3 regions of the Streptomyces sp. NPDC085944 genome follow, and region 2 is predicted to be linked to each of the others. Evidence: riboswitches for the same ligand, from Rfam matches in the RefSeq annotation. Region 2 holds a riboswitch; each other region holds the start of a gene.
The links. A riboswitch is a leader RNA that binds a small molecule or an ion and turns the genes downstream of it on or off. The one in region 2 is predicted to bind thiamine pyrophosphate.

Region 1: linked by a shared signal. The riboswitch ahead of AB0P07_RS12555 (thiamine ABC transporter substrate-binding protein) and the one ahead of thiC (phosphomethylpyrimidine synthase ThiC) in region 2 are both predicted to bind thiamine pyrophosphate.
Region 3: linked by a shared signal. The riboswitch ahead of thiO (glycine oxidase ThiO) and the one ahead of thiC (phosphomethylpyrimidine synthase ThiC) in region 2 are both predicted to bind thiamine pyrophosphate.

Annotation. Positions count from the first base shown of each region.
Region 1 covers NZ_JBFBJX010000005.1:337,853-344,811, reverse strand. The annotation lists gene AB0P07_RS12570 (maleylpyruvate isomerase family mycothiol-dependent enzyme) at 1-296, opposite strand, end outside; gene AB0P07_RS12565 (ABC transporter ATP-binding protein) at 306-1,352, opposite strand; gene AB0P07_RS12560 (iron ABC transporter permease) at 1,417-3,018, opposite strand; gene AB0P07_RS12555 (thiamine ABC transporter substrate-binding protein) at 3,075-4,163, opposite strand; TPP riboswitch at 4,243-4,348, opposite strand; gene rlmN (23S rRNA (adenine(2503)-C(2))-methyltransferase RlmN) at 4,387-5,493, opposite strand; gene AB0P07_RS12545 (phosphatidate cytidylyltransferase) at 5,607-6,782, opposite strand; gene frr (ribosome recycling factor) at 6,782-6,959, opposite strand, start outside.
Region 2 covers NZ_JBFBJX010000012.1:48,504-55,462, reverse strand. The annotation lists gene AB0P07_RS23500 (DUF5326 family protein) at 1-7, shown strand, start outside; gene AB0P07_RS23495 (helix-turn-helix domain-containing protein) at 317-1,054, shown strand; gene AB0P07_RS23490 (SsgA family sporulation/cell division regulator) at 1,155-1,592, shown strand; gene AB0P07_RS23485 (YibE/F family protein) at 1,641-3,131, opposite strand; TPP riboswitch at 3,203-3,392, shown strand; gene thiC (phosphomethylpyrimidine synthase ThiC) at 3,385-5,229, shown strand; partial or broken gene AB0P07_RS23475 (thiamine biosynthesis protein ThiC) at 6,294-6,425, shown strand; gene AB0P07_RS23470 (VWA domain-containing protein) at 6,505-6,959, shown strand, end outside.
Region 3 covers NZ_JBFBJX010000007.1:67,576-74,534, forward strand. The annotation lists gene pknB (Stk1 family PASTA domain-containing Ser/Thr kinase) at 1-1,608, opposite strand, end outside; gene AB0P07_RS15720 (thiazole synthase) at 1,830-2,624, opposite strand; gene thiS (sulfur carrier protein ThiS) at 2,627-2,827, opposite strand; gene thiO (glycine oxidase ThiO) at 2,824-4,047, opposite strand; TPP riboswitch at 4,045-4,156, opposite strand; gene AB0P07_RS15735 (FAD-dependent oxidoreductase) at 4,304-5,584, shown strand; gene AB0P07_RS15740 (Rv2175c family DNA-binding protein) at 5,636-6,001, shown strand; gene thiE (thiamine phosphate synthase) at 6,234-6,908, shown strand.

The DNA.
Region 1 (6,959 bases), on a different contig from region 2:
AGCTTCTCGCCGGACTCCGCCAGCCACGCGTCCAGCGCCGCCGCCTCCCCGGTCGCCGCGGGGCCCTCGGCGCCCGGCACCCGGTCCGTCGGGACGTTCTCCTCGGCGCGGGTGCCGACGATCAGCCCGGTCCAGCGCAACGCCCCTCCCACGTGCCGCACCAGGTCCTCCAGGGACCACTCCGGGCAGGTCGGCACGGTGGCGGCCAGATCCGCGCCGGACGTGACCACCGCCCCGAGCCGGCCCACCTGGTGAAGGATTTCGTCGCAGTAGCGGTCATGTGCGAGGAATGTCATGCGGTCACCCTACGAGCGGAACGGCCCCCGTCCGAGCACGACGATTTCGGCCGCGTCGAACTCCACCCCCACCGCGTCCCCGACCTCCGGCGCCGCCCGCAACGCACACGCCGCCTCCAAGCGGGGCGCGCCCTCGGGCTGGAGGTGGACGGCGACGTGCGTGCCGCGGAAGGTGCGGGCCGTGACCGTGCAGCGCAGGCCCTCGTCGGCGGGGACGACGCGGACCCCGGCCGGCCGCACGAGCACCGTCCGCGTGCCCTGCGGGGCGTCCTCGGGGACCGGCAGCATGCCCCACGGGGTGTCCGCGGCCGGCCCGGAGACCGACGCCTCGGCCACATTGTCGAATCCGAGGAAACGGGCCACGAACGCGTCCGCCGGCCGCTGCCACACCTCCAGAGGCGTTCCCGACTGGGCGATCCGCCCGTCCCGCATCACCACGACCCGGTCGGCGAGCGCGAACGCCTCGCCCTGGTCGTGCGTGACGGCCAGCACCGTGGTGCCCAACCGCGCGAACAGCTCCCGCAGTTCCACCACGAGCCGCTCCCGCAGCGAGCGGTCCAGCTGGCCGAGGGGCTCGTCCAGCATCAGCAGCCGCGGCCGGGGCGCCAGGGCCCGGGCCAGCGCCACTCGCTGCTGCTCACCGCCGGAAAGCGCGGCGACGGACCGGCGGGCGGCGTCCGGCAGCCCGACCAGCCCCAGCAACTCCCCCACCCGGTCCCGCTGCTCGGCCCGGGAGGCGCCGCGCATCCGCGGTCCGAAGGCGACGTTCCCGGCCACGTCCCGCTGCGGGAACAGCTGGTGGTCCTGGAACATCAGCCCGACCTCGCGCCGGTGCGCGGGCACTCCGGTCTGGTCCCGCCCGTCCAGCACCACCCGCCCGGCGTCCAGCGGCTGGAGTCCGGCGACCGCCCGCAGGAGCGTCGACTTGCCGCTGCCGCTGGGCCCGAGCACACACACCACCTCATGCTCGGCGACCGCCAGGTCCACGGCGTCGAGCACGGCCCGCCCGCCGAAGCGGACGGTGCCGCCTTCCAGGCTCAGCAGGCTCGACGGCACGGGCGGCCCGGACGGCCCGGACGGCCCGGACGGCCTAGACGGCATAGACGGCATGGACGGCATGTCAGAACTCCCCGCTCCGGTCGGTCCGCAGCCGCTCCAGCACCACCAGGGCCACGGCGCACACCAGCATCAGAATCGTCGACAGGGCCATCGCCTGGCCGTAGTTCATCTCTCCCGGCCGGCCCAGCAGCCGCGCCACGGCGACCGGCAGGGTCGGGTTGTCGGGCCGTGCGATGAAGACGGTCGCCCCGAACTCGCCGAGCGACACGGCGAAGGCGAACCCGGCCGCGACCAGCAGCGCCCTCCGCGCCATCGGCAGGTCCACCTCGCGCCACACCCGCCACGGCGACGCGCCCAGCACCGCCGCAGCCTCCCGCTGCCGGCCGTCCACCGCCCGCAGGACCGGCAGCATGGTGCGTACGACGAAGGGGACGCCCACCAGCGCCTGCGCGAGCGGCACCAGGATCCAGGACGATCTGAGGTCCAGCGGGGGTTCGTCCAGCGCGATGAGGAAACCGAAGCCGACCGTCACCGCCGACACCCCGAGCGGCAGCATCAGCAGGGCGTCGAATCCTCGCACGAAGCGGCCCGCGTCGCGCCGGGCGAGCGCGGACGCGGCCAGCGCGCCGATCACCACGGCGATGACGGTCGCGTCGGCGGCGTACTGCAGGGAGTTGCCGATCGCCTCGATCGGCGGGACGAGGAAGGTGCCGCCGTCCTCCCGGGTCAGCGCGCGGTAGTAGCCGAACCCGGAGGCGCCCAGTGACCGCTGGACCAGCACCGCGAGCGGCAGCACCAGCAGGACGGCGACGACGCCCAGGACCCCGGCCAGCAGCGCCCACTGCCCGGCTCCGCGCGGCCGACGCGCGGTCGTGGCCGCGTCGACCAGCCGGAGGGCGCTCTCGCGGCGCCGTACCGTCCAGGCGTGCACGGCGAGGACGGCGGCGACGGCCGCGAACTGGATCAGCGTCAGCACGGCGGCCGTGGACAGGTCGAAGACCTGGGAGGTCTGGCGGTAGATCTCCACTTCGAGGGTGGAGAAGGTGGGGCCGCCGAGGATCTGGACGACACCGAAGGAGGTGAAGGTGAACAGGAAGACCATCAGCGCGGCGGCGGCCACGGCGGGCGCCAGCGCGGGCAGCGTCACCTGCCGCCAGGCCCGCAGCCGCGAAGCACCCAGCATCCGCGCGGCCTCCTCCTGCCGCGGGTCGAGCTGCGCCCACAGGCCGCCGACGGTGCGGACGACGACGGCGTAGTTGAAGAAGACGTGCGCGAGCAGGATCGCCCACACCGTGGTGTCCAGGCGCAGGCCCCACAGCTCGTCGAGCAGCCCGCCGCGCCCGACCAGCGCCAGGAAGGCCGTGCCGACGACGACCGTCGGCAGCACGAACGGCACCGTCACCACGGCCCTCAGCACCTGTTTGCCGGGGAAGTCGAAGCGGGCGAAGACGTACGCGCCGGGCAGCGCGATCAGCAGCGTGAGCGCGGTGGACGCCAGCGCCTGCCAGGTGGTGAACCACAGGACGTGCCGCACGTCGGACTGCGCGAGCACGTCCCCGATCCGGCCGAGCCGCCAGACCCCGTCGACCTTGAGACCGCGCGCGACGATGGCGGCGACAGGGTAGGCGAAGAACACCGCGAAGAACGCGACGGGCACGGCCATGAGGCCGAGCCGCGCCGCGCTCCCGCGCGCGGTACCCGCCTGCTTGCCCGGGTGGCTCACTTCAGTACGAGCGAGGTCCACGACTTGACCCACTGGTCGCGGTTGTCGGCGATCTTCGCCGGGTCGAGGGTCTGCGGGTCCTTCGCCTGCGGCCCGAACTTCGAGAACGCCTCGGGGACCCGCGCGTCCTCCCGCACCGGGTAGACGAACATGTTCAGCGGCATGTCCTCCTGGAAGGACTTGCTCAGCAGGAAGTCGAGGAGCGCCTTGCCGCCCTCGGGGTTCTTGGCGTTGCTGAGCAGGCCCGCGTACTCGACCTGCCGGAAGCAGGTGCCGTGAGCGACGCCGGTGGGGGCGGTGTCCGGCTGCGGATCGGCGTAGACGACCTCGGCGGGCGGGGAGGAGGCGTAGGAGACGACGAGGGGCCGGTCGCCCTTGGCCTTCTTGCCGCCCGCCGAGCCGGAGAACTCCTCGTTGTACGCCTGCTCCCAGCTGTCGACGACCTTGACGCCGTTGGCCCGCAGCTTCTTCCAGTAGCCCTCCCAGCCTTCGTCGCCGTACTGGGCGGCGGTGCCGAGCAGGAACCCGAGACCCGGCGAGGAGCTGCCCGCGTTCTCGGTGACGAGCAGGTCCTTGTACTCGGGCTTGACGAGGTCGTCGAAGGACTTGGGCGGGGTCAGCCTGTGCTCGCTGAACCAGGCCTTGTCGTAGTTGACGCAGATGTCGCCCGTGTCGATGGGCGTGACCCGGTGCTTGTCCTGGTCGGTCCGGTACTCGGGCCGGACCCGGTCCGAGCCCTTGGCCTCGTACGGCTGGAACAGGCCGTTGTCGAGGGCGCGGGACAGCAAGGTGTTGTCGACACCGAAGAAGACGTCGCCCTGCGGGTTGTCCTTGGTCAGGACGGCCTTGTTGACGGCCTGCCCGGCGTCGCCGTCCTTGAGGACCTTGACCTTGTAGCCGGACTCCTTCTCGAAGGCGGCGACGACGTCCTTCGACGCGGCCCACGAGTCGTGGCTGACCAGGGTCACGGTCTTGGCGCCGCCGGAGCCGCTGCCGGCGCCGTCGGACGACGATCCGCAGGCGGCCAGGGTGCCGACCATGCCGAGGCCGACGGCCAGGACACTGACCTTCTTGGTGATGCTCACTGAATTCCTCCTGGGTGACCAGGAGAAGACGCGGCCCCGCCCGGGACCCCTGGCGAGGGTCCCGGGCAGGGCGCAACAGCTCGAGTGGTGACCGATCTCCCTACCCAGAATGACCTGGGCCAGGTTCGGAGGGTCTGCGGCCGGTGCCGCACTCTCAGCGCTGTGGCGCTCCCCTGTCGGAATATGAAGATGTGACTGTGCTGACGTACTTCCGCCGGTCAGGTTACCGCTCGCTCGCGGCGAGCTGACCACACGCCCCGTCGATCTCCTGTCCGCGGGTGTCCCGGATCGTCACCGGCACACCGTGCGCCGCGATCGCCTCCACGAACGCCTTCTCGTCCTCGGGCCGGGACGCGGTCCACTTGCTGCCGGGCGTGGGGTTGAGCGGGATCAGGTTGACGTGCACGGGCTTGCCCTTGAGCAGCCTCCCGAGACGGTCACCGCGCCAGGCCTGGTCGTTGATGTCGCGGATCAGGGCGTACTCGATGGACAGCCGGCGCCCGGACTTCGCCGCGTACTCGAACCCGGCGTCCAGCACCTCGCGCACCTTCCACCGCGTGTTGACGGGCACGAGGGTGTCGCGCAGCTCGTCGTCGGGGGCGTGCAGGGAGATGGCGAGGCGGCACTTGAAGCCCTCGTCGGCGAAACGGTGGATCGCCGGGACCAGGCCGACCGTGGAGACGGTGATGCCGCGCTGGGAGAGCCCGAGACCGTCCGGCTCGGGGTCGGTGAGGCGACGGATGGAGCCGACGACGCGGTTGTAGTTGGCCAGGGGCTCGCCCATGCCCATGAACACGATGTTGCTGAGCCGCGCGGGGCCTCCCGGAACCTCGCCGTCCCTGAGCGCCCGCATGCCGTCCACGATCTGGTGCACGATCTCGGCCGTGGACAGGTTGCGGTCGAGACCGGCCTGGCCGGTGGCGCAGAACGGGCAGTTCATCCCGCAGCCGGCCTGGGAGCTGATGCACATGGTCACCCGGTCCGGGTAACGCATGAGGACGGACTCGACGAGCGTCCCGTCGAACAGCTTCCACAGCGTCTTGCGCGTGGTCCCCTGGTCGGTGGACAGGTGCCGCACGACCGTCATCAGCTCGGGCAGCAACGCTTCCCGCAGCCCTTCGCGGGAACCGGCGGGGATGTCGGTCCACTGCTCGGGCGCGTGCGCGTACCGCGCGAAGTAGTGCTGCGAGAGCTGCTTGGCGCGAAACGGCTTCTCACCGATCGCGGCGACAGCCTCCTTGCGCTCGGCAGGCGTGAGATCGGCAAGGTGCCGCGGCGGCTTCTTGGCTCCGCGCGGCGCGACGAATGTGAGTTCTCCGGGCTTAGGCATGGCTGTACCAGTGTGGCAGACATACGGAGAGGGACCCGCCGCCCTGTGGACAACGGGTCCCTCTCCGAAGAACCAGCAGATCAGACCCACCGTGCGGGAGGGGACCGACCAGATCACCCGGACCCGACGAAGATCACCAGCAGCAGCCACACCACCGGTGCCGTCGGCAGCAGGGAGTCCAGCCGGTCCATGATGCCGCCGTGGCCCGGCAGGAGGGTGCCCATGTCCTTGATGCCGAGGTCACGCTTGATCATGGACTCGCCGAGGTCGCCCAGGGTGGCGCTGACGGCGACCGCGAGGCCGATCAGGAGACCCTGCCACCAAGTGCCGTCGTCGATCAGGAACTGCATACACAGCGCGCCCGCCACCATCGCGAACGCCACCGCACCGAGCAGCCCCTCGCGGGTCTTGCCCGGGCTGATGCGCGGGGCGAGCTTCTTCCTGCCGAAGCGCCAGCCGACGGCGTAGGCCCCGGTGTCGCTGACGACCGTCAGTATCAGGAAGACGAGGACGCGCCAGGCGCCGTCGTCGGCCATCAGCATCATGGCGACGAACGTGGCCAGGAACGGCACGTAGAACGCGGCGAACAGCCCTGCGGTGACGTCTTTGAGGTATCCCTCGGGCGGCTCGGTCATCCGCCAGACGAGGACCGCGAGCGCCGTCAGCGCCATGGCGACCCACGCCCCCTCGGCGCCGCGCGCGTAACCGGCGACCACCATCGCCGCGCCGCCGACGGCGAGCGGCACGAGGGGCGCCTTGATGCCCTTGCGCTCCTCCAGCCGCTTGGTCAGCTCCCACAGGCCCACGACGACGGCGACCGCGATCACGCCGACGAAGACTTCCTTGACGACGAACAGCGACGCGATGATCACCACGCCGAGGCCGACGCCGACCCCTATCGCGGCCCCCAGGTCACGCCCCGCGCTCTTCTTCTGCGGCGGCTGGGGCTGCGCCGGCTGCGGGACGTCGGGCATGGGCTCCGGATTCCGCGGCACCGCCGCATACGGCTGCGCCGACGTGCTCGGGTCGCGATACGGCTCGTCGCGAACGGGCTGGTCGTGGAACGGCTCGTCCCGGAACAAGGGACCGCTCAGCCGAGCGGTCCCCTGGTCGTCGTCCTGGTCTCCGCCGTGTTCGGGTACGTCGGGCACGATGGGCATGGGGCGAGTCTGCTGCGCGTAGTGCGCATCGTACGCGGGACCCGCCGGGGCGGCGCCCTGGACGGGTCCCTGGTCGGACGGCCCCCAGTACCCGGCTTGTGGCGGCGCTCCCCAGGAAGAGTCGTTCATCAGACCTCGAGCAGCTCAGCTTCCTTGTGCTTCAGGAGCTCGTCCACCTGCGCGACGTACTTGGCGGTGGTGTCGTCGAGTTCCTTCTCGGCACGACGGCCCTCGTCCTCGCCGACCTCGCCGTCCTTGATGAGCTTGTCGATGCCGTCCTTGGCCTTCCGGCGCACGGAGCGGATC
Region 2 (6,959 bases):
CTGGTGAGCGAGGTGGGACACCTGCGGGGGTAACAGGAACCACCGGTTCCCTCGGGCGGGGGACTTTTCCCGGACGGGACCTCGGTGAGCGGTGACCGACGGTTAGAGTCCGGAACTCCACGCGGGGGCGACCCCGTGCACGGCGTACACCCCCACCCGTGTTCTCCGCACGGGTTGCCTCCTCGCGTTCCGGGAGTGACCCTTGGCCACGGCTGACACCGCATTCGCTCACCTGCACGCCCTTCCCGTGCAGCCCTGCTCGACGCCTCGGCCCTCCCCCACGCCCTCCTCCGCCGACCCGCCGCCCTCCGCCACCCTGATCGGCTCCGTGCAGCGGGCGATGCGCCTGCTCGAGTGCGTCGCCGAGCACGAGTACGGCGCCCCGGCCAAACAACTGGCCCGCGAGACGGGGCTGGCACTGCCCACGGCGTACCACCTGCTGCGCACGCTGGTGCACGAGGGGTATCTGCGCCGGGAGAAGGGGCTGTTCTTCCTCGGCGAGGCCGCCGAGCGGCTGAGCAGCAGCGGGGCCGAGCAGAAACGTCGCAGCACGGTGGTCGACACCATGGCCCGCTGGCGCGACGCGATCGGCGTCCCGGTGTACTACGCCATGTACCGGGACGGCGAGATCGAGGTCATGTGCGTCTCCGACACTCCGGGCAACCCGGCGGTCGAGGAGTGGGCGGACTTCCGGGAGACGGGGCACGCGCACGCCATCGGACAGTGCCTGCTGTCCCAGTTGGACGAGGGCGCCCGCCGTGATCACCTGGACCGCTACCCGGTGCGGCCGCTCACGCCGTACACGCTGCGTGACGGCCACAGCCTGTTGAAACGACTGGAGCGCATGCGCCGGATGACGCCGGTGGTCGAGCGCCAGGAATACGCGCTCGGCACGGTCTGCGCGGCCATTCCGATCACCGTCGGCACCACGGCCGCGACGATGGCCATCTCGCTCCCCCTCCACCAGGCGGACCGACTGCTTCCGGCGGCTCAGCGTTTGCAGACCGAGGTGGGGCGGCGTCTGGGTTCACTGGCGCTCTCTATCAGTATCTGAAAACTCACTCCTTGTGATCTGGTGTGTACGTTGAGCAAGATGCCACCAGTGTTAGAGGTTTGATTCCCGGACAGTCGACGGCGAATGACGGGGTAGGCGAATGGGCGAGTCCGTACAGGCAGAGGTCATGATGAGCTTTCTCGTGTCCGAGGAGCTCTCGTTCCGCATCCCGGTGGAGCTGCGGTACGAGACACGTGATCCCTACGCCGTACGACTGACCTTCCATCTGCCCGGAGACGCGCCGGTGACCTGGGCCTTCGGCCGGGAGTTGCTCGTCGACGGAGTGGGTCGGCCGTGCGGCGACGGAGACGTGCGCATCGCACCGGTCGATCCGGAGCCCTTGGCCGAGGTGGTGATCCGCCTTCAGGTCGGCAGCGACCAGGCACTGTTCCGCTCCTCGGCCGCGCCGCTCGTGGCCTTCCTCGACCGCACCGACAAGCTCGTGCCCCTCGGCCAGGAGGGCGCGCTCGCCGACTTCGACAGCCACCTCGACGAAGCCCTGGACCGCATCCTGGCCGAGGAACAGAGCGCGGGCTGAACCGTTACGGCAGACAAGCAGCGGTGGCGTAACGCTTCGCCGGGCGCGTCAGCGCTTACGGCGACGGCCGCGCCCGCCGCGTGCGGGTGCCCCCGCACCGGCTGCCGCCCCCGCGGCCACGGCCGGCCGGTCCGCCGACACCACCAGGGCCGCGAGGGCCGTGGTGACCGGCACGGAGGCCACCAACCCGATCGAGCCGACCAGCGTTCGCACGATCTCCTCGGCGACCAGTTCGCTGTTGGCAACCGTCCCCACCCCGCTCTGCGCGATCGAGAACAGCAGCAGCAGGGGCAGTGCGGCGCCCGCGTAGGCGAGAACGAGCGTGTTCACGACCGAGGCGATGTGGTCGCGGCCGATGCGGATGCCCGCGCGGTACAGGCCGCGCCAGCCCATCGTCGGGTTGGCCTCGTGCAGTTCCCAGACGGCGGAGGTCTGGGTGACCGTCACATCGTCGAGGACACCGAGTGAACCGATGATGACCCCGGCGAGCAGCAGGCCGCTCATGTCGATGGACGGGTACAAACCGTGGATGAGGCCGGTGTTGTCGTCCGTGTTGCCGGTGAGCACGGCCCAGCCGATGAACAGCGACCCGAGCACGCCGATCAGCAGCAACGAGATCAGGGTGCCGAGCACCGCCACCGAGGTGCGGGCCGACAGGCCGTGGCACAGGTACAACGCGATCAGCATGATGGCGCTGGACCCGATCACCGCCACGACCAGGGGGTTGGAGCCCTGCAGGATCGCGGGAAGGATGAAGAAGTTCAGCAGCAGGAAACTGATGGCCAGTGAGACCAGCGCCATGAGACCGCGCAGTCGCCCGACGACCACGACGGCGAGGGCGAAGATGCCGGCGAGCAGGGCCAGGGGGAGTCGGCGGTTGATGTCGGTCACCGAGTACTGCAGGTCCTTGGGCGCCGAGGGTTCGTAGGCGACCACCACCTTCTGCCCCTCGTGCAACTGCCGTGACTGGTCCGGCTGCACGATCTCGTTGAACGTACGGCCCTTGTCGTCGCCGGTGTCGACGCGGATGGTCGCCCGCCTGCACTCCCCCTTCGACTGCTGCACCGCGGAGGACCCCTCGGCGGTGGACGTGTCACCGGTCGGGATGCCGCCCGAGGCGTTGACCGACTGGCAGCTGAGCGCGACCACCTTGGTGACGGTGGCCTCCTGTGTCTGCCGGTCGAAGCCGACACCCGTGCGTTCGTGAGAAGGCGCACCGCCCGGCCACAGCACCGCGAGCCCGACCACCACGGCCGCGGCGAAGGGGATCAGGACGGCGGCGATGACCTTGCGCAGATGCCGGGAGACGGGCGCCGCGGGGCCATGACTGTGGGTGTGCGCATGCCCGTGCCCGCCGACCGCACCCTGTCCGCCACCCTCCGCACCGGGCCCGTGCCCGTGACCGGTCTCGGGTCTGCCCTCGGGCGCGCCATGAGCGACGGCGGGGACATCGCCGGTCGCACGGCCGTCGCCTTCTTCGGCGTTCGGTCCGCGGCGGGGCCGGCGGGGTGGAAAGGGGGGATGCTGCGGTGTGGTCACCGCCCGATCATCGCAAGAACGAGGGGGGCCCTCTGGTCACCGCGCCCGGAGGGGCGCTAGCGTGGAGGCACCTTTGTACACGCGGGAGCTCGGAGCACCGGGCTGAGAGGGCGCTGACCTCCGTCCCAGCGATGTTTCACGGGAAACGTCACCGAAGTCGAGTGACGTAACCCACGAAGCACCGTCGGACGGAAGCCGCTGCGTCGACCGCCGAACCTGTTACCGGGTAATGCCGGCGTAGGGAGTAGGTCTCATGACCATCAAGGACGCACGCACGCCTGCCTCCGCGCAGAACTCCGCACACAATCCCACCCGCAACTCCGGCCAGGAGGACGCCGCGCAGACCACGGAGGCCGGGAAGTCCATCGGCTGGCACAAGGCGTACGTCGAGGGCTCACGCCCCGATCTGCGGGTGCCGGTCCGTCAGGTGCACCTCACCAACGGGCAGTCGGTCACGCTGTACGACACCTCGGGCCCGTACACCGATCCACTCGTCGACACCGATGTCCGCAGGGGTCTCGCCCCGCTGCGGGAGAACTGGATCATCGCCCGCGGCGACACCGAGGAGTACGCGGGCCGTCCCGTCCGTCCCGAGGACGACGGAATCAAGCACACCTCGCCGCGCGGCGGCCTGCGCAACCTCGACGCCGTCTTCCCCGGCCGCCCGCGCCAGCCGCGCCGGGGCCGGAACGGCACCGCGGTCACGCAGCTCGCGTACGCGCGACGGGGCGAGATCACCCCGGAGATGGAGTACGTGGCCGTCCGGGAGAACGTCGCGCCGGAAGTGGTCCGCGAGGAGATCGCGGCGGGGCGTGCCGTCCTGCCCGCCAACGTGAACCACCCCGAGATCGAACCGATGATCATCGGCAAGCGGTTCCTGGTGAAGGTCAACGCCAACATCGGCAACTCGGCGGTGACGTCCTCCATCGAGGAGGAGGTGGACAAGATGACCTGGGCGACCCGGTGGGGCGCCGACACGGTCATGGACCTCTCCACCGGCCGCAACATCCACACCACGCGCGAGTGGGTGCTGCGCAACTCCCCCGTTCCCATCGGCACCGTGCCGCTCTACCAGGCCCTCGAGAAGGTCGACGGCCGGGCCGAGGAACTGACCTGGGAGATCTACAAGGACACCGTGATCGAACAGGCCGAGCAGGGAGTGGACTACATGACGGTCCACGCGGGCGTGCGCCTGCCGTACGTACCGCTGACCGCGAACCGCAAGACCGGGATCGTCTCGCGCGGCGGCTCGATCATGGCGGCGTGGTGCCTGGCGCACCACAAGGAGTCGTTCCTGTACGAGAACTTCGAGGAACTCTGCGAGATCCTCGCCGCCTACGACGTCACCTACTCCCTGGGCGACGGCCTGCGCCCGGGCTCGATCGCGGACGCCAACGACGAGGCCCAGTTCGCCGAGTTGCGCACCCTCGGGGAACTCAACCGGATCGCCAAGCGTTGCAACGTACAGACCATGATCGAGGGCCCGGGCCATGTCCCGATGCACAAGATCAAGGAGAACATCGACCTTCAGCAGGAGATCTGCGATGAAGCTCCGTTCTATACGCTCGGTCCGCTGACGACGGACGTCGCGCCGGCGTACGACCACATCACCTCCGGCATCGGTGCCGCGATGATCGCCTGGTGGGGCACGGCCATGCTCTGCTACGTCACGCCCAAGGAGCACTTGGGCCTGCCCAACCGTGACGACGTCAAGACCGGCGTCATCACCTACAAGATCGCCGCCCATGCCGCCGACCTCGCCAAGGGCCATCCAGGTGCACAGGAGTGGGACGACGCGCTGTCGGACGCCCGGTTCGAATTCCGGTGGGAGGACCAGTTCAACCTGGCCCTCGACCCGGACACGGCACGGGAGTTCCACGACGAGACCCTGCCTGCCGAGCCCGCCAAGACGGCCCACTTCTGCTCCATGTGCGGGCCCAAGTTCTGCTCGATGAAGATTAGTCAAAGCATCACAGAGCAGTTCGGCGGTACAGCGGCTGCGGGGGCGACGGCTGAGGAGGTCGCGGAGGGGATGCTCCAGAAGTCGAAGGAGTTCGCCGAGCGTGGGAACCGGGTGTACCTGCCGTTGGCGGACTGAGTGAGTGAGTAACCGGGTGGCGGGGCGGCGTCTGCCTTGAACGGCGCTCCCCAGCCCCCTGGGCAGCGTCACCGTGCTCGCGAAGGAGGGCCAGCCGCGCTCCGTGGTGAAGAACCCCCCTCTGGTACGTGGTCGCACCGCTCGTAAGGTCGTGGGCGTGATGAACATCGTTGGCGAGCCGCGCAGGCTTGGAGTTCCCGGGCCTGAAGCGAGGCTGCGGTTCGAGACAGAGCGCCAGGAACTGGGGTCGGCACCGCGGCGCAGGTTGCTGGTGCTCGACGGGAATCCCGCATTTGAGCTTTCGCCGTGGTGTGGGACGTGTCAGTTCCTGTTTCAGCGGCTTGAGGGCGCCAGCGAGACGCTGTCATTGGCAGGCATGCAAGATCTGCTCTCCGGACAGGTCTCAGATCTGGACGATGGCATCCTGGGTGCCTTCGGCTCCTTGCTGCCGGAAGGCAATTACCTGCCACTGTTGCTTCGTGTCGAGCCACGGCTGGTGACTCCAGGGCAGGACGGCGACTACTTCAGCAATGAGCAAGTGGCCACCTGGGGTCCCGATCAGTTCTGGGGTCTTCCGGAGCATCTCCGCACGCCGTATTGCCGCACGTTCGAGACGGTGATCGACGACACCGCACATCTCTATGAGTTCGTAGTACCGATGGTCCCTCCACTCTGGAACGACCGAGAGCGCGGAGTACGTCGAGTGGATGGGGCAGGGGGTGGTGCCGACAGCAGTCGCGGTGTCGACGTTGGATCTCTGTCAGCCTGCGTTGAGCCTCCAGGCGACGGACGAGTACGAGCACTGGGGACTGACGCATTTTCTGCTCGACGGCCATCACAAGCTGGAGGCGGCAGCCTCGGCCGGACGTACCGTGCAACTCCTGTCGCTCCTGGCCTTGGACGAGAGCCTGTCCGGCCCCGATGACCACCGCAGGTTGGGAGCCCTGCGCTCACAGAGCAGCCTGAGCCGTGGGGCTCGGAATCCACGCTGACCTGCGTAAATATTCTGGTTCCGCTGCTCGCGCCGGCAACCTGGGGGCCGCGTGTGGGCACCGATTCACGGATCGATGAAGATCTCGCAGGACATTCGCCGGGAGCACGGGAGCAGCAGGGGGGAGATCGAGGAGGGCATGGCGCAGAAGTCGAAGGAGTTCGCGGAGGCGGGCAACCGCGTGTACCTGCCGATCGCGGACTGAGCGCCCAAGCGCGGGGAGGGAACAGGCCGCAGGGTCGGCCCTCTCCCCGCCCAGGGGCCTCGCTCGGCAGACTGGACGCATGACAGCCACCTCACTGAGCAAGGGTGCCAACGTCGCCGTCGACTCCCCTGCGGTACGCGTCGAACTCGTGTGGTCCGCCGGACCGGGCGTCCCCGAGGTCGACGCCTCCGCGCTGCTGCTCACCTCGGCCGGGCGGGTGCGGGACGACGGTGACTTCGTCTTCTACAACCAGCCCAGGCACAGCTCCGGCGCGGTGCGGCACCTGGGCAAGCGGAGTGGGCCCGACGCGGACGCGGGCGTCACGAGCGATGCCGTCGAGGTGGACCTGCGGGCGGTTGAGACGGCCGTCGAGCGCATCGTCCTGTGCGCCTCGGCGGACGGCGGGACGTTCGGCCGGGTCCCCGGGATGTCGCTGCGGGTGCTGGACACCGCGACCGGCACCGAACTGGCCCGGTTCGACATCACTGCCGGGCCGGAGACCGCGCTGGTCGCCGGTGAGCTGTACCGGCGCGA
Region 3 (6,959 bases), on a different contig from region 2:
CAGCTCGCTCTTCGCGTCCTCCAGGTCGTCGCCGGTGACGTCCGGGACGTCGATCGGGCTGCCCTTGCTGACCACCAGGGCGACCGCGGAGCCCGCGCGCACGGTGGTGCCCGACCGCGGCTTGGAGGAGATCACGAAGCCCTTGGCCACCTCGCCGCTGAAGGCCTCGGTGACCATGCCGGGCTCCAGACCCTCGTCCTCCAGCAGCTTGCGCGCCTTGTCCAGCCTGTAGCCGGACACGTCCGGCAGCTTCACGGTGTCGGGGCCGTCGGAGACGGTGAGCGACACGGAGTCGTTCTTCCGGATGCGGTCGCCCACTCCGGGATCGGTGCTGATGACCTTGCCGCGCTCCACGGTGTCGCTGTAGGCGTGCTGCACCTTGCCGACGTCGAGACCGGCCTCGTCCAGCCGGTCCCGGGCCTGCGCCTCGGTCTTGGACAGCAGCGGCGGCACCTTGGTGAACTGGCCGGAGTTGATGTACCAGACGCCGGTGCCGACCCCGAGCACCAGCAGGACGGCCACGACGATTCCCAGCGGGCCGGGTCGCGGCCGCAGCAGGCGGGACCGGGGCGGGGCCGGCGGGGGAGCGGAGAGCCGACTGGTGCGGTCGACCCCGTCCGCGCCGAGCCCGCCGTCGCCCTCGTCCTCGTTGACGGGCAGCGGTCGGGGCATCGTCAGCGCGCGCGGGATGACGCTCGTACGGTCCTCGGCGTTGTCGTGTTCCGCGGCGAGGGCCTGCGGCGGCACCGCGTCCAGCTGGTCCGGGCTCAGCGCCGCACGTGCCTCGCGGGTCCGCGCGAGCAGTGCCACCGCCTCGTGGGGCCGGATCTCCGGGTTGCGTGCCGTCGCCGCGGCGACCAGCTCGTCCAGCTCGAACGCCATCCCCGGCACGGCGGCCGACGGCGGCGGCACGTCCTCGTGGAGATGCTTGTAGAGCACCGCCGCGGGCGAGTCCCCGTCGTGCGGTTTGGCGCCGGTCAGCATCTCGTACAGCACGACACCGCACGCGTACACGTCGACCCTGGGATCGGCCGTGCCGTGCTCGATCTGCTCGGGCGCCAGGTAGGAGACGGTGCCGAGGACGGCGCCGGTGGTGCTGGTGACGGTGTTCACGGCGCGGACCAGGCCGAAGTCGGCGACCTTGACCCGGCCGTCGTCTCCTATGAGCACGTTCTCCGGCTTCATGTCCCGGTGCACGAACCCCGCCCGGTGCGCGGCACCGAGCGCGGCGAGGACCGGCTCCAGGATGTCCAGCGCGGCCCGCGGCCGGAGCGCCCCGCGCTCGCGCAGCACGTCCCGCAGGGTGCAGCCCGCGATGTACTCCATCGCCAGGTAGACGTACGCCCCCTCGGCCCCCTGGTCGAAGACCTGGACGACATTGGGGTGGTCGAGCCGCGCCACCGACTTGGCCTCGCGGATGAACCGCTCGACGAAGGTGGCGTCGGTCGCGAGCGTCGGGTGCATCACCTTCAGCGCGAGCACGCGGTCCAGGCGGGTGTCCACGGCCCGGTAGACCGTGGCCATCCCGCCGACCGCGATCCGCGCCTCGACGCGGTACCGGCCGTCGAGCACCTGCCCGACGAGAGGGTCCTGAAGGGTCGTGTCCACGCAAGTGAGTCTACGAGCCGACACCGACACCCCGCGCCGCTGCCCGAATCCGGGGCGGTACTGAAGCGCAGCTGTGACGTAACGCACCCAGCTGCGGGCAGTCGTGCCTCCCCCAGTGCCTGAACGGCCTGGGAGGTACCCCCAGGGCGGCACGGGTGGGCGCAGCGGCAGCCCGCGGCGCCGGGCTGCGCACCCACCCCCGGGTAGCACGACGCCGGTGCCTAAAAAGCGGGCCGCTCCGGGTCCAGCACCGCCAAGCCCTCCGCAGGAGACGACGCCTCGGCGAAATGCCGCCGCGGAATCCGCCCCGCCCGCCGGGCCAGCCGTCCCGCCTCCACGGCGTACCGCATCCCCTCCGCCATCAGGACCGGCTCCTGCGCCCGCGTCACCGCCGAGGCCAGCATCACGCCCGCGCACCCCAGCTCCATCGCCAGCGCCACGTCCGACGCCGTACCGGCCCCCGCGTCCAGGATCACCGGCACGCGCGCGTGCTCCACGATCAGCTGGAAGTTGTGCGGATTGCGGATCCCGAGCCCGGAGCCGATCGGCGAGCCCAGCGGCATGATCGCCGCGCAGCCGACATCCTCCAGCTTCCGCGCGAGCACCGGGTCGTCGTTGGTGTACGGCAGCACCGTGAAGCCGTCGTCGACCAGCGTCTCCGCCGCGTCCAGCAGCTCGACCGGGTCCGGCAGCAGGGTGCGCTCGTCGGCGATGACCTCCAGCTTGACCAGGTCCGTGCCGAGCGCCTCGCGTGCCAGCCGCGCGGTCAGCACCGCCTCCCCGGCCGTGAAGCAGCCGGCCGTGTTCGGCAGCACCCGGATGCCGAGCCGCTCCAGCACGGACAGCACCGACCCGTGCACCGAGGCGTTCACCCGGCGCATCGCGACGGTGGTCAGCTCCGTCCCGGAGGCGACCAGCGCGCGCTCCAGCACGTCCAGGCTGGGCGCTCCGCCCGTACCCATGATCAGGCGGGACCCGTACGACGTACCGCCGAGGACAAAGGGATCGTCAGCCATGGTCAGCCTCCTTGGACGGCGGTGAGGACCTCGACACGGTCGCCGTCGGCCAGGGCGGTGGCGGACCACTGCGCGCGCGGGACGACGGTTTCGTTCAGGGCGGCGGCCACTCCGGACGGTGCCGCGGTGAGCGTGCCCACCAGCGCGTCCAGGGCCGTACCGGGAGCCACCTCGCGCGGCTCGCCGTTGACGGAGATGTTCATGCGGACTGCTCCGAGAGGTGCGGGAGTGGGGGAAGCGCGGGAGCGGCGTCGAAGCGGCGGGGCGTGAAGGGGCGCCCCTCCTCCGGCAGACTTCCCGTGGTCAGGGCGTGCGCCATGACGTCGCCGGTGACGGGAGTGAGCAGCACGCCGTTGCGGTAGTGGCCGGTGGCCAGCAGCAGGCCGTCCAGGGCGGTCGGGCCGAGCAGCGGGGCGTTGTCCGGGGAGCCGGGGCGCAACCCCGCGCGGGTCTCCGTCAGGGGCAGCTCCGTGATGCCGGGGACCAGCTCGTGCGCGTCGCGCAGCAGCTCGTAGACGCCGCCCGCGGTGACCGTGGTGTCCCAGCCCAGCTCCTCGCTGGTGGCTCCGACGACCAGCTCGCCGCTCTCCCGGGGCACCAGGTAGACGTGGTGGCCGCGCACCACGGCGCGCACCGTCCGGTTCAGCAGCGGTCCGTGCGTGCTCGGCATCGTCAGCCGCAGCACCTGCCCCTTCACGGGCCGCACCGGCGGCAGTACGGCCTCCGGCACGCCCGCGAGCCGCCCGCTGAGGCTGCCCCCGGCCAGCACCACCTGCCCCGCCTCCAGTGCCGTGCCGTCGGCGGTGACGACACCCGTGGCCCGGTCCCCGCGCCCGACGGTGAGCCGCTCGGCCCACACCCGGTGGAAGACCACGCCCGCCCGCTCGCAGGCGGTCACCAGCGCGTGGGCGAGGCGGCGGGGGTCGATCTGGTGGTCGCCGTCCACTCGGAGCCCCCCGCGCACGCCCGGCGCGAGCATCGGCTCCAGGCGTCGGCACTCGCGCCCCGACAGCCACTCCGACTCCAGGCCGGAGCGCTGCTGGAGCGCGTGCAGCTCACGCAGGTGGGCGCGGTCGTCGGCGTCCAGCGCGACGGCGAGCGTGCCGCAGCGGCGGTACCCGAGGTCCTGGCCGGTCGCCTCGGACAGCTCGGCCGCGAACTCCGGGTAGCGGCGGGCCGAGGCGAGGTTCAGCGCGAGCAGCGTCTCCTCGCCGTAGTGCAGCTCCGTGACGGCGGCCAGCATCCCGGCCGCCACCTGGGCCGCGCCGCCGCCCGGTTCGGGGTCCACCAGGGCCGTGACCAACCCGCGCTGCGCGGCCCGCCAGGCCGTGACCAGCCCGACGATCCCGCCGCCGACGACGAGCACGTCCGGTGTACGGGGGTTTCGGGGTGTGTGTGGAGGCGTGTGTGGTGGAGACGACATGGGCGTCCAGCCCCTCCCTTCGCCGGCATGACCCGGATCAGGTTCGTACGGTCGGAGGCCGCCAGCCTCCCTCTCAGCCCGGTGCGTCCGGGCTCCCGCGAGTGCCTTGCGTCGGCCACCCTAGCCCGCGGCGCGTCGCCCGGGTAAGGGAGCCGCCCCGACGGCGCAGGACCCCGTGGGCCGCCGATCCGCGCGGCTGCCCGCTCGCCGGGCAGGCGCACCGACCGGCGGAACGGCGGGTGTCTATGGTGATCGGGTGAGTGAGCAGACGCGGGAGCGGGGACAGGGACCGGCGGCGGACGCGGAGCGCCGGGTGGTCGTGGTGGGCGCCGGGATGGCGGGCGTGCAGACCGCGGTCGCCCTGCGGGAACAGGGCTTCACCGGCCCGGTGACCCTCGTCGGCGCGGAGCCGCACCAACCGTACGACCGGCCCCCGCTGTCCAAGGCCGTCCTGCTGGGCACCGCCGAGGGCTCCGCCTTCGACGTCGACTTCGAGGCGCTCGGCATCACCCTCCGGCTGGGCTGCGAGGCCCTGGGCGTCCGGCCCGGCGCCCACGTCCTGGACACCTCCGGGGGGCCCGTGCCCTACGACTCCCTCGTCCTCGCCACCGGCGCCGAACCCGTCCGCCTCCCCGGCACCGAGGGCGTGCCCGGCGTGCACCTGCTGCGCACCCTGGACGACGCCGAGCGGCTGCGCCCGGTGCTCGCGCGCCGGCACGACGTCGTTGTCGTCGGCGCGGGCTGGATCGGCGCCGAGTTCGCCACCGCGGCGCGCGAGGCGGGCTGCGCGGTGACCGTCGTGGAGGCCGCCGACCGGCCGCTGGCCGACGCGCTGCCCGCCGAGGTCGCCGCGCCGATGACCGACTGGTACGCCGAGGCGGGCGCCGAACTGCGCACCCGCGCGCGCGTGGAGCGCGTCGAACCCGGCGGTCCGGGCGAGTCCGCCCGTGTAGTCCTCGACGACGGCACCCGGCTGCCGGCCGACGCGGTCGTCGTCGGCATCGGCGCGCGCCCGGCCACCGGCTGGCTGGCGGGCTCCGGCATCGCGCTCGGCGCGCACGGCGAGGTGCTGGCCGACGACCGCCTGCGCACGTCCGCGCCGGACGTCCACGCGGTCGGCGACTGCGCCTCCTTCCCCTCCGCCCGCTACGGCGAGCGGCTCCTGGTGCACCACTGGGACAACGCACTCCAGGGCCCGCGCACGGTCGCCGCCGACATCGCCGGCGCCCCGGGGGGCGAGGAGCCGGCGGCCTACGACCCGGTGCCGTACTTCTGGTCCGAGCAGTTCGGCCGCTTCGTCCAGTACGCCGGTCACCACAGGGCCGCCGACACCACCCTGTGGCGCGGCGACCCGGCGAGCCCGGCCTGGACGGTCTGCTGGCTGCGCGAGGGCCGTCTGGCCGCCCTGCTGGCCGTGGGGCGCCCTCGTGACCTGGCACAGGGCAAACGACTGATCCAGGCCGGCACGACGATGGACCCGGACCTGCTGGCCGACCCGGCGAGGCCGCTGAAGGCGGCGACGGCCGCGTCGGCGTAGCCCGGCGCGGTCCGGTTTCCGACTGTCAGTGCCAGGTGGCAGGCTGGGGGCGTGACCGAGATTGACGCAAAGACCGATGCTCTCGTGCCTGCCTGGCTCACCGTCCCCGACATCGCCGAGAAGCTCGGCGTCGAGGTGACCCGGGTACGCCAGCTGATCAAGGAAGGCCAGCTCATCGCCGTCCGCCGCGGTGAGAACCGCGCGCTGCACGTCCCGGCGGTCTTCATCGACGAGGACAAGGTCGTCAAGGGCCTGGCCGGGACCCTGACGCTGCTGCGGGACGACGGCTTCACGGCCGAGGAGATGCTGGAGTGGCTCTTCACGCCCGACCCGAGCCTGCCCGGCACCCCCGCCCAGGCCCTGGCCGAGAACCGCGGTACGGAGGTGAAGCGCCGCGCCCAGGCGCTCGCCGTCTGACCGCCACGGCGCCGGCCCGTCACACCGCGTGATCGCGACGGATCCGCGACTCGCCGATCCGTGACTTCGCTCTGATCCGAGACCTCGCTGATCCGTCGCACGGCTGATCCGCCACACCGCCCGGCGTACGAGCCGCGGACCGCGGCCCGGGAGAGGCCCGGTCCGCGGCCGTATGCCAGAATCGCGCGGCCCGGTCCCGGGCCCGCCGCCACCGAACCGGGGGGACACCCACATGCCCGACACCGCCGCCCCGACCACCGCCCGCGCCCGGCTCGCCGACGCCCGGCTCTACCTGTGCACGGACGCCCGCCGGAGCCAGGGCGACCTGCCCGAGTTCCTGGACGCCGTGCTCGCCGCCGGGGTCGACATCGTCCAGTTGCGGGACAAGGAGATGGAGGCGGCCGAGGAACTGGAGCACCTGAAGGTGTTCGCCGACGCCTGCGCCCGCCACGGCAGGCTCCTCGCGGTCAACGACCGCGCGGACGTCGCGCACGCCGCCGGCGCCGACGTGCTGCACCTCGGCCAGGGCGACCTGCCGGTGCCCGCAGCCCGCGCGATCCTCGGCGGCGACGTCCTGATCGGCCGTTCCACGCACGCCGAGTCCGAGGCGGCCGCCGCCGCCGTCCAGGACGGCGTGGACTACTTCTGCACCGGACCGTGCTGGCCGACCCCCACCAAGCCCGGCCGCCACGCCCCCGGCCTCGACCTGGTCAGGTACACGGCGGCGCTGGGTACCGACCGCCCCTGGTTCGCCATCGGCGGCATCGACCTCGGCAACCTCGACGAGGTGCTGGAGTCGGGCGCCCGGCGCGTGGTAGTCGTCCGCGCGATCACCGGCGCCGACGACCCCGGCGCGGCGGCGGCCGAGTTCGCCAAGCGGCTGCGGCAGGTCCCGGCAGGGGAGTAGCCCCGCGGAGCCGCGAGCGGAGCCGGGTGTCCAAAAGGTGGACAACAACTC